DNA from 3 places in the Faecalibacterium sp. An192 genome. Region 1 is predicted to be linked to each of the others. Evidence: predicted binding sites of a transcription regulator. Region 1 holds the regulator's gene; each other region holds the start of a gene.
What was found. Region 1 encodes Rex, which represses fermentation and respiration genes when NADH is low (regulators of the CRP and FNR family bind a similar motif). Its sites were predicted from a motif close to ATTGTTAANNNNTTAACAAT; they were not measured.
Positions count from the first base shown of each region.

Region 2: a site for Rex is predicted at 1,449-1,468, ahead of B5F27_RS06045 (OadG family transporter subunit). Genes of this name have one in related genera too.
Region 3: a site for Rex is predicted at 1,677-1,696, ahead of coaD (pantetheine-phosphate adenylyltransferase). Genes of this name have one in related genera too.

Region 1 is NZ_NFKB01000031.1:31,824-35,085, reverse strand. Features, by position in the region: gene B5F27_RS10315 (sodium-dependent transporter) at 1-194, opposite strand, end outside; gene B5F27_RS10310 (ATP-dependent Clp protease proteolytic subunit) at 643-1,260, shown strand; gene B5F27_RS10305 (redox-sensing transcriptional repressor Rex) at 1,518-2,159, shown strand; gene B5F27_RS10300 (thymidine kinase) at 2,285-2,890, shown strand.
Region 2 is NZ_NFKB01000013.1:29,365-32,626, reverse strand. Features, by position in the region: gene B5F27_RS06055 (DUF624 domain-containing protein) at 1-81, shown strand, start outside; gene B5F27_RS06050 (Xaa-Pro peptidase family protein) at 127-1,218, shown strand; gene B5F27_RS06045 (OadG family transporter subunit) at 1,529-1,972, shown strand; gene B5F27_RS06040 (sodium ion-translocating decarboxylase subunit beta) at 2,000-3,196, shown strand.
Region 3 is NZ_NFKB01000008.1:55,996-59,257, reverse strand. Features, by position in the region: gene B5F27_RS04295 (acetyl-CoA C-acetyltransferase) at 1-826, opposite strand, end outside; gene coaD (pantetheine-phosphate adenylyltransferase) at 938-1,441, opposite strand; gene B5F27_RS04285 (butyryl-CoA:acetate CoA-transferase) at 2,138-3,262, shown strand, end outside.

The sequences.
Region 1 (3,262 bases):
CGGCCCACCGCCAGCTCCATGGTCAGGACGGGCACGCCCATAATCACCAGGAACAGCAGGTAGAACAGCACGAACACGCCGCCGCCGTTGGCGCCGGCCATCCACGGAAACTTCCAAACGTTTCCTATTCCGATCGCACAGCCCGCACTGACCAGGATGAATCCCAGCCGCGAGCCGAATGTTTCACGTTTCATGTTTTTCCTCCTCTTTATCACGCAGAAATACCTATGCCGACAGGCGGCATGTTCCTATTGTATCCGCCCACCGGCCCAGATGCAAGCCTTGTTCTCAATTTTTTTGAAGCTATCTACAAATTTTTTTAATAGTAAAATCAGGGAACCATCGGTTCCTCTGATAAAGCCCCCCTGCCCTGCCTGCATGACCGTCCCCCGGACGGGGCAACCTAGGATGTATCTGAAAACATCTCCCATTTTGCTCCAAAGCGCAGCTACCCCTTTGGGGCGAAGGGTTCAGCATGTTTGCATTCTCAGATACACCCCAGCAGAAAAAGGAGGGCTGTTTCAACCTATGGAGAAGAAAAAGAAAAAGCACGCCGCCGAAGCTCCGGCGGACGAGGCTCCTGCACCCGGCAGCGGCGAGGACACCGAGCGCCGGGCCTTTGAGCAAAGCCAGATTCAGGAGATGGGCACCGTCAACCTGACCAAAGGCCCCCATGCCATCCACTGCCTGACCGTGATCGGACAGATCGAGGGCCATGTGGAGGCCCCCCAGGGCCAGAAAACCACCAAATACGAACACGTCATCCCCCAGCTGGTGGCCGTCCAGGAGGACCCCGCCATTGAGGGTCTTTTGGTTTTGCTCAACACGGTGGGCGGGGACGTAGAGGCTGGGCTGGCCCTGGCCGAGCTGATCGCCAGCCTGTCCAAACCCACCGCCACCCTGGTGCTGGGGGGCGGGCATTCCATCGGCATTCCCCTGGCGGTGAGTGCCCAGCGCAGTTTCATCGTTCCCACCGCCACCATGACCGTCCACCCGGTCCGCCACTCCGGGATGATTCTGGGGGTGCCCCAGACCATGCGCTGGTTTGAGCAGATGCAGGAGCGGATCACCGGCTTTGTCACCCGCCACAGCCGGATGACCGCCGACCGCTTCAATGAGCTGATGCTCCACACCGGGGAGCTGGTGCTGGACATGGGCACCGTGCTGGACGGCCGCCGCGCCGTGGAGGAGGGGCTCATCGACGAGCTGGGCGGTCTGTCCGACGCCATGCGCTGGCTCTACCGTCAGATCGAATCCTGACCGGGTTTTGGCCTCTGCCGCAGCGCAGAGGCTTTTTCTCTGCTTTCTTTTGGGAAGCAATTTGTCTTGTTTGGGTTAAAACCCATTGATTTTGTCTGTATAAGACAGAGGAATCCCACCAAAATTTAAAATTTTGTCAAAAACATTGACAAGGGTTTGACATTCTCAGCAAATGTCGTATACTTATAGAGAGAAATGTTTCCTTTTTCCTGCCAAGTTATCCAAAATTTCAGGTAAATGCAAGAGGAGGTTCTGCCATGAATCCGTCCGTCAAGGCTTCGGTACCGGTCATCCGGCGCCTGCCCAAATATTACCGCTATCTCCGAGCCCTGAAGGATGCCAACATCACCAGCATCTCTTCCCGAGAGCTGGCTGCCCAGATGGGCACCACCGCCTCCCAGGTCCGTCAGGACTTCAACTGCATCGGCGACGTCAACGGCCGCCAGGGCATCGGCTACTCGGTGGACAACCTGCTGGCCATTCTGGAAGGACTTCTGTTCGGCAACGGCGAGCGTCTGCCCGCCATCCTGTTTGGCTGCGGCCGTCTGGGCACCGCCGTCAGCAGCTTCATTGCCAACAACAACAATGGTTTCAGCCTGATTGCCGCCTTTGACGTCAAGCCCGAACTGATGGGCCAGACCATCAGCGGCATCCCCATCCGCCACCTGGACGATCTGGACGCCTTCTGCGCCGAGCATCACCCCCAGGTCGCGGTCCTCTGCCTGCCCCGCAGCGGCGCCGAGGAAATCAGCGGCCGGCTGGTTCAGCTGGGCATCCGGGGTTACTGGAACTTCTCCCACTACGACCTGTCGGTTCCCTTCCCGGACGCGGTGGTGGAGAACGTCCACCTGGGCGACAGCCTCATGAGTTTGGGCTACCGTCTGCGCAACGGGGACTGACCGCCCTTACTTTTTAAAGTCTCAAATCAAAAGCCTTCGATTTTCTGCATCCAAGATTCTGCCCTGTCCGCCTGTGGCGGGCGGGGCGGCTTTGTGCATACAACGATTTTATAAAAAGGAATTCTATGGCTAAGTTATATTTCCGCTATGGCGCCATGAACAGCGGCAAGAGCACCGCCCTGATGCAGGTGGCCCACAACTACGAAGAACAGGGGATGCGGGTGCTGATCCTCAAACCTCAGGTGGACTCCAAGGGCGGCAGCGACCTGGTCAGCCGGCTGGGCGTTCGCCGGGCCGCCGACCTGCTGATCCTCCCCGGCGACGACGTGTTTGCTGCGGTGGAGGCCGACCGCGCCGCCCACGACGCGCCCCTGGCCTGCGTCCTGTGCGACGAGAGCCAGTTTTTCACCCCGGCCCAGGCGGAGCAGCTGTTTATGGTGACGGTGGACCTGGGGGTCCCCGTCATCTGCTACGGCCTGCGGAGTGATTTCTCCCTCAAGGGGTTCCCTGGCTCCACCCGTCTGATGGAGCTGGCCCACACCATCGAGGAGATGAAAACCATCTGCTCCTGCGGCCGCAAGGCCATCTGCAACGCCCGCAAGGTGGGCGGGAAGTTCGTCTTTGAGGGCGAACAGGTGGCCATCGACATGGAAAACGACGTCCAGTACGTCAGCATGTGCCCCCAGTGCTACTTCCGGGAGCGGCGGGCCTTCTATGCCGCCCGGCGGTGAAATCTTTCTCTTTGCGCCGTTCCAAAGCGAATTTTATTTGTCATCTTTTTCACAAGAATGGTTCTCTTTTCCGGCCCCTTCTTTTCGGCTGTCCGGGCTGCCCCGGCGGCAAAGCGGAAGGGGCCCATCCTTTTCCAGGGCTGCCGGGAGGGCGAAAACCCGCTTTCCCGCACAAATTTTGCCCCCGGTTTACACTGCGCCGCAGCACGTTCCTGCGGCGTTTTATTTTGCCTTTTTCAACTGAAATACCAGTTGTATCCCGGGAAAGTCGCTAATATATCAGTATTTTCAAAAGTTCAGACCCCGTATTTCTGTCAAATTTGTACAAAGCCGTGTTGTGTACAAGTTGCACAACTTTTTGTGGCAAGTTTG
Region 2 (3,262 bases), on a different contig from region 1:
CGCTACCAGCCCGACGACACCCCCGACGAACCCGTCTCCCCGGACGAGGAGGAGTCTGAAACCCAGGAGGAGGAAGTGTAATCCCCTCCCCCCGTATCTTTTATAAATAGGAAGGAGTCTTTCCCTATGGACGAATCGACACAGCTTTACCAGGCCCGCCTGGAGCGGGTCATCCAGCGGATGACCGCCATGGGCCTGACCCAGCTTCTGGTCACAGACCCGGACAGCGTCTGGTATCTGACCGGCTACGACAACGATCCCATCGAGCGGATGCAGGTCTTTTGTGTGCGGCAGGACGGCCGTCACTGCTTTTTCCTGAACCGGCTGTTCCCCGCCCCCGCCGCTCCCTGGGAGCAGGTGTGGTTCACCGACACCGACGACGCCGTGGGCCTTCTGGCCGCCCGGCTGGACCCCGCCGCACCGGTGGGCATCGACAAGACCTGGACCGCCCGCTTCCTGCTGCCCCTGATGGAGCGGCTGCCCGGCGCCCGGCCCGTCCTGGCCTCCGACTGTGTGGACCACTGCCGCGCCTGCAAGGACGAGGCCGAACAGGAACTGATGCGGGCCGCTTCCCGGATCAACGACCAGGTCATGGAGGAAGTGGCCGGCTTCTTCCACGAGGGAGTCACCGAGCGGGAGGCCGCCCGGTTCATTGAGAGCCGGTACACCGCCTTGGGCTGCAGCAGCCCCTCCTTCCCCACCATTGTCTCCTTTGGCGCCCACGGGGCCGACCCGCACCACGAGCCGGACGACACCCCGCTGGCTCCCGGCGACTCCATCGTCATCGACATGGGCTGCCGCAGGGACCGCTACTGTTCCGACATGACCCGCACCTTCTTCTGGCAGGAGGCCAGCGAGGAGGCCCGGGCTGTCCACGATCTGGTGCGGGAGGCCAACGAGCGGGCCGAGGCACTGGTCCGCCCCGGCGTCCCCCTCTGTGAACTGGACAAGGCTGCCCGGGACCACATTGCCGCGGCGGGCTACGGTGAATACTTCACCCACCGCCTGGGCCATTTCATCGGCCAGCGGGACCACGAGCAGGGAGATGTCAGCAGCGCCAACACCGCTCTGGCCGAGCCGGGGATGATTTTCTCCATCGAGCCGGGGGTGTATCTGCCGGGTAAGTTCGGCGTCCGGGTGGAGGACCTGGTGCTGGTGACCGAGGATGGCTGCGAAATCCTCAACCGCGTGGACAAGCACGGACGGATTCTGAAATAACCCTTTGGGCCGGGCCTCTCTGCAGGGGCCCGGCTCTTTCTGCGCCCGGCGGCCCGCGCCGGGGCAAAAGCGGTGGTTATGCGTGGATTTTATCCGGCGATGCCCGGGACAGCCCTTCCCGCAGGGCAGACGCCCCGCGGGGACGCAGGGTCCGCATTTCCATAAAATTTGGCCATTATTGCAATAAAATACAAAAAGTTTTCCAAATTCACTGGCAAAAAATTAGACGTCATGTTATAATAGTGTCAATTCGGGTTTAGGTATTCTGCCCGGTCTGCACCGGGAAATTGCAAATGAAGGAGGGCCCGTCATGGATTATCTTTTACCGCTGGCTGCCGGCGGCCTGACCTTGTTCGACGCCTCGCTGGTGTCCACCAGTCTGGTGCTGGTGTTCGGACTTCTGGTCGCCCTGTGCCTGATTATCACGCTGGAAGGCAAGCTGTTTGACTCGTTCAACGACAAGGACGGCGCCAAAAAGCGTGCCAAAGCAATGGACGAACTCAACAAGAGCGCCCAGAAAAAGCCGGCTGCACCTGCTGCGCGCGCCGCTGTTTCTGCGCCGGCCGCCCCGGCCCCTGTGGTCGAGACCGGCATCCCGGGCGAAGTTGTGGCTGTGATCTCCGCCGCCATCTACTCGATGGAAGGAGGCCACGCTGTGGTCCGTGAGATCCGCCGTATGCCGCAGGCAGGCGGTTCCCGCCGCGGCGCATGGGGCGACGCCGGTGTGGTACAGAGCACCCGGCCCTTTATGTAACTTCATCGGGGAAGGAAGCGTGATACAATGGGCGCAATTATCAACAATCTTCAGGAAATTTTTGCCAATTCCGGCTACGCACAGATTTTCACGGCGGTGGGCGGCTACCGCTATGCGGTCATGCTGCTGGTAGCCTGCATTCTGATTTATCTGGCCATCGTGCATCAGTTTGAACCCCTTCTGCTGCTGCCGATCGGCTTCGGCATGCTGATGGCCAACCTGCCGCTGGATGGCATCATCCACATGGACATCTTCATCAATGAGACCGGCCATATCAACTGGCAGATGCTGGGCAGCTCGGGCGGTCTGGCGGACTATCTGTACTTAGGCGTCAAGCTGGGCATTTATCCGCCGCTGATCTTCCTGGGCATCGGCACCATGACCGACTTTGAGCCGCTGATCGCCCGTCCCTCCAGCCTGCTGCTGGGTGCGGCTGCACAGCTGGGTATTTTCGTAGCTTACATCGGCGCCCGCATCCTGGGCTTCAGCCCCGCGGAAGCCGCTTCCATCGGCATCATCGGCGGCGCCGACGGCCCCACCGCGATTCTGACCACCTCCATCCTGGCTCCGGAACTGCTGGGCTCGGTTGCTGTGGCAGCCTACTGCTACATGGCTCTGGTGCCGGTCATTCAGCCCCCCATCATGCGGCTGCTCACCACTGAGAAAGAGCGCCAGATCATCATGGAGGCTCCCCGCAAGGTCAGCCACACCGAAAAGGTCCTGTTCCCCATCATTGTCACCATCCTGGTCAGCCTGCTGCTGCCGGATGCCGCCATCCTGATCGGCTGCCTGATGATGGGCAACCTGATGAAGGAGTGCGGCGTGGTGGAGCGCATCACCAAGACCGCCGGCAATGAGCTGATGAACATCATCACCATTTTCCTGGGCTTCTCGGTGGGCTGCACCACCAACGCAGAGACCTTCCTGAACATGCGGACCGTCATGGTCATCTTCCTGGGCGTCTTTGCCTTCGCCTTCGGCACCGCCGGCGGCGTCATCCTGGGCAAGATCATGTGCTTCGTCACCAAGGGCAAGATCAATCCTCTGATCGGCTCGGCCGGCGTCTCCGCCGTTCCCATGGCCGCCCGTGTCTCCCAGAAAGTGGGTCAGGAATTCAACCCCCGCAACTATCTGCTGATGCACGCCATGGGCCCCAACGTGGCCGGCGTTATCGGCAGCGCCGTGGCCGCTGGTATCCTCATCAACATGTGCCGCGGCCTGTAATCCCCAGCTTACCATAAAACGGCAGACGGCCGGGCTTTTGAAGCCCGGCCGTCTTTTTGCTTATAT
Region 3 (3,262 bases), on a different contig from region 1:
CCATCGGGGTGATGCCCAGCTCCTTGGCCTTCTCCTCGCTCATGACCACGACAGCAGCTGCGCCGTCGTTGATGGCGGAAGCGTTGCCGGCGGTAACCTTGCCGTCCTTCTTGAAGGCGGGCTTCAGCTTGGCCAGAACTTCGGGAGCGCTCAGACGGGGGCCTTCATCGGTATCGAAGATGATGTCGCCCTTCTTGTTCTTGATGACGACGGGGACGATCTCGTCCTTGAATGCGCCGCTCTTGATGGCAGCGTCAGCCTTCAGCTGGCTGTTGTAAGCGAAGTTGTCCAGGTCCTCACGGCTCAGGTTCCACTGATCTGCAACGTTCTCAGCGGTGATGCCCATGTGGTAGTTGTTGAACACATCCCACAGAGCGTCGTTGACCATGGTGTCCACCAGCTCGCTCTTGCCCATGGGAGAACCCATGCGGTAGCCGTAGCGGGCCTTCATCATTGCGAAGGGAGCCATATCCATGTTCTCGGTGCCGCCTGCAACCACGATGTCAGCATCGCCGGCCTCGATCATGCGGGCTGCCATGTTCACGCACTCCAGACCGGAGCCGCAGACCACGTTGACGGTCACAGCGGGGACCTCAACGGGCAGGCCAGCCTTCAGAGAAGCCTGACGGGCAACGTTCTGGCCCTGGCCAGCCTGGATGACACAGCCCATGTAGACCTGGTCAACCTGCTCGGGCTTGACGTTGGCGCGCTGGAGAGCTTCCTTGATGACCACAGCGCCCAGCTCGGCAGCGGGGACGTTGGACAGGGTGCCGCCAAACTTACCAATGGCGGTGCGGCATGCAGATGCGATAACGATCTTTTTCATGTTGAATTGCCTCCTGTTTCGCATGAAATGTGTGGTTTTGTTTGTTTCTTGCAGCAGATAAAACCTTCTATCAAAAACCCTTTGGGATACGCCCGCGGGGACTTTTGCTTGTTACGGCTGCTGGCCGGCGGTCCGCAGCGCCTCCATCTTTTCCCGCACCGCCTTTTCGACGTTGGGGGTGACGAATTTGCTGATGTCGCTGCCGTACCGTGCCGCTTCCTTGACGATGGTCGAGGACAGGTAACTCCACTTGATGCTGGTGGAGAGGAACACCGTCTCGATGCCGGGCATCAAAGCGTGATTGGTCTGGGCCAGCTGGATCTCATTCTCAAAGTCGGTGACCGCCCGCAGCCCCCGCACCATGACGGTGGCGTGGCACTTCCGGGCGAAATCCACCGTCAGGCCGTCGAAGCTCTGAACGGTGACATTGGGAATGCCCTTGCAGCACTCGGTCAAGAGCTCCACCCGCTCCTCAATGGTGAAGAGGGGGCGCTTGGCGCTGTTGATGAGCACCGCGACGATCAATTTGTCGTTGATCTTGGCTGCCCGCTTGATGATATCCAGATGTCCACGGGTAACCGGGTCAAAAGAACCGGGATAAATGGCGATTGCCATGGAAACTACTGCCTCCCTGTTTTCCGCGCCCGGCTGCCTGCGGCGGCCCGGCGCACGATCTCAAGCACGCCCTTTGCAGCCGTCGGCTGCTCTCCCCTGGCCCGCCGGGCTTTTGGCTCGGCGCCCGGCCCCGGGGCAGGCGTTTTGATGTTTCAGGCGCACCCGGTCGTTAATTTCGTAACGACTTTGGGTCCAAGGCGGCGTCCCGCGCCTCCTGACACACTTAGTAAACCACATTGTCAAAAGTTTATCAAGTAGTTTGGAGCATTTTTTCGGCTCTCTCGACCCCAAACAATTGAAAACATTCTCTCAAGTTTTTGTACATTTTGCCAAGAGGGAGTTTTTTTGCGATTTTCTATTGATTCTCGACATCGTTAATGTTATAACTATCAGTGTAGGGAATGCTGGGCTGCACAACCTTGCCGGCCTTGCCTTCCGACCTGTCACAAGGTTACTGTATCACCCGGATGTGATGAACGGGTGTGCAGAGTATGTACTTCCTTTTAACTTTCTTTGAGTTTGGAACCGACACCGCATACGTTGAAATGGGATGGATTTGAGAGCCCCAGCCTGCCAATCCTTTCAGGCAGGGAGCGGCCGCCAAACCGGAAGCGCCTGCTTTCCTATTTATAATAAGTCTGGCGATTCCGGCCGCAGCCGGGGCTTCTCAGACCCCCAGGAAAGGATGATCTAAGAATGGACTACAGGACTGAATATCAGCGCAAGCTCATTACCGCCGACGCCGCAGCCGCCATGGTCAAGAGCGGCGACTGGGTGGACTATGGCTGGGCCGTGAACACCACGGTGGCCGTGGACGCCGCCCTGGCCAAGCGTCTGCCCCAGCTGGAGGACGTCAATTTCCGCGGCGGCATCCTGATGTGGGTTCCTGCCATCTTCCAGATTGAGGACCCCGCTGCCCACATGACCTGGAACAGCTGGCACATGGGCGGCATCGAGCGGAAGGCGGTGGCCCAGGGCTTCTCCTTCTACTCTCCCATCCGCTATTCCGAGCTGCCCCGCTACTACCGCGAGAGCAAGGACCCCGTCAACGTGGCCGTCTTCCAGGTTGCGCCCATGGATGAGCACGGCTATTTCAACTTCGGCCCCTCGGCCAGCCATCTGGCCGCCGTCTGCGAAAAGGCCGAGGTCATCATTGTTGAGGTCAACAAGAATATGCCCCGCTGCCTGGGCGGCTTCCAGAACGGCATCCACATCGACCAGGTGACCGGCATTGTGGAGGGCGACAACCCGCCCCTGGGCCAGATGGCCGCCGCAGGCCCCGCCTCCGAGGTGGATCTGGCCGTGGCCAACCTGATCGTTCCCCAGATTCCCAACGGCGCCTGCCTGCAGCTGGGCATCGGCGGCATGCCCAACGCCATCGGCAGCCTGATCGCCCAGAGCGACCTGAAGGACCTGGGCGTCCACACCGAGATGTATGTGGACGGCTTTGTGGACATCGCCAAGGCCGGCAAGATCAACGGCAGCCGCAAGCAGATCGACAAGGGCCGTCAGGTGTACGCCTTCGGCGCCGGCACCCAGAAGATGTACGACTACCTCAACGACAACCCCGAGTGCATGTCTGCCCCGGTGGACTACACCAACGACGTGCGGACCATCGCTGCGCTGGATAACTTCATCTCCATCAACAACGCCGTGGATGTGGACCTGTTCGGCCAGGTCAACGCCGAGAGCGCCGGCATCCGCAACATTTCGGGCGCAGGCGGCCAGCTGGACTTCGTCCTGGGCGCTTACCTGTCCAACGGCGGCAAGAGCTTCATCTGCCTGTCCTCCACCTTCAAGAATCGCAAGACCGGCCAGATG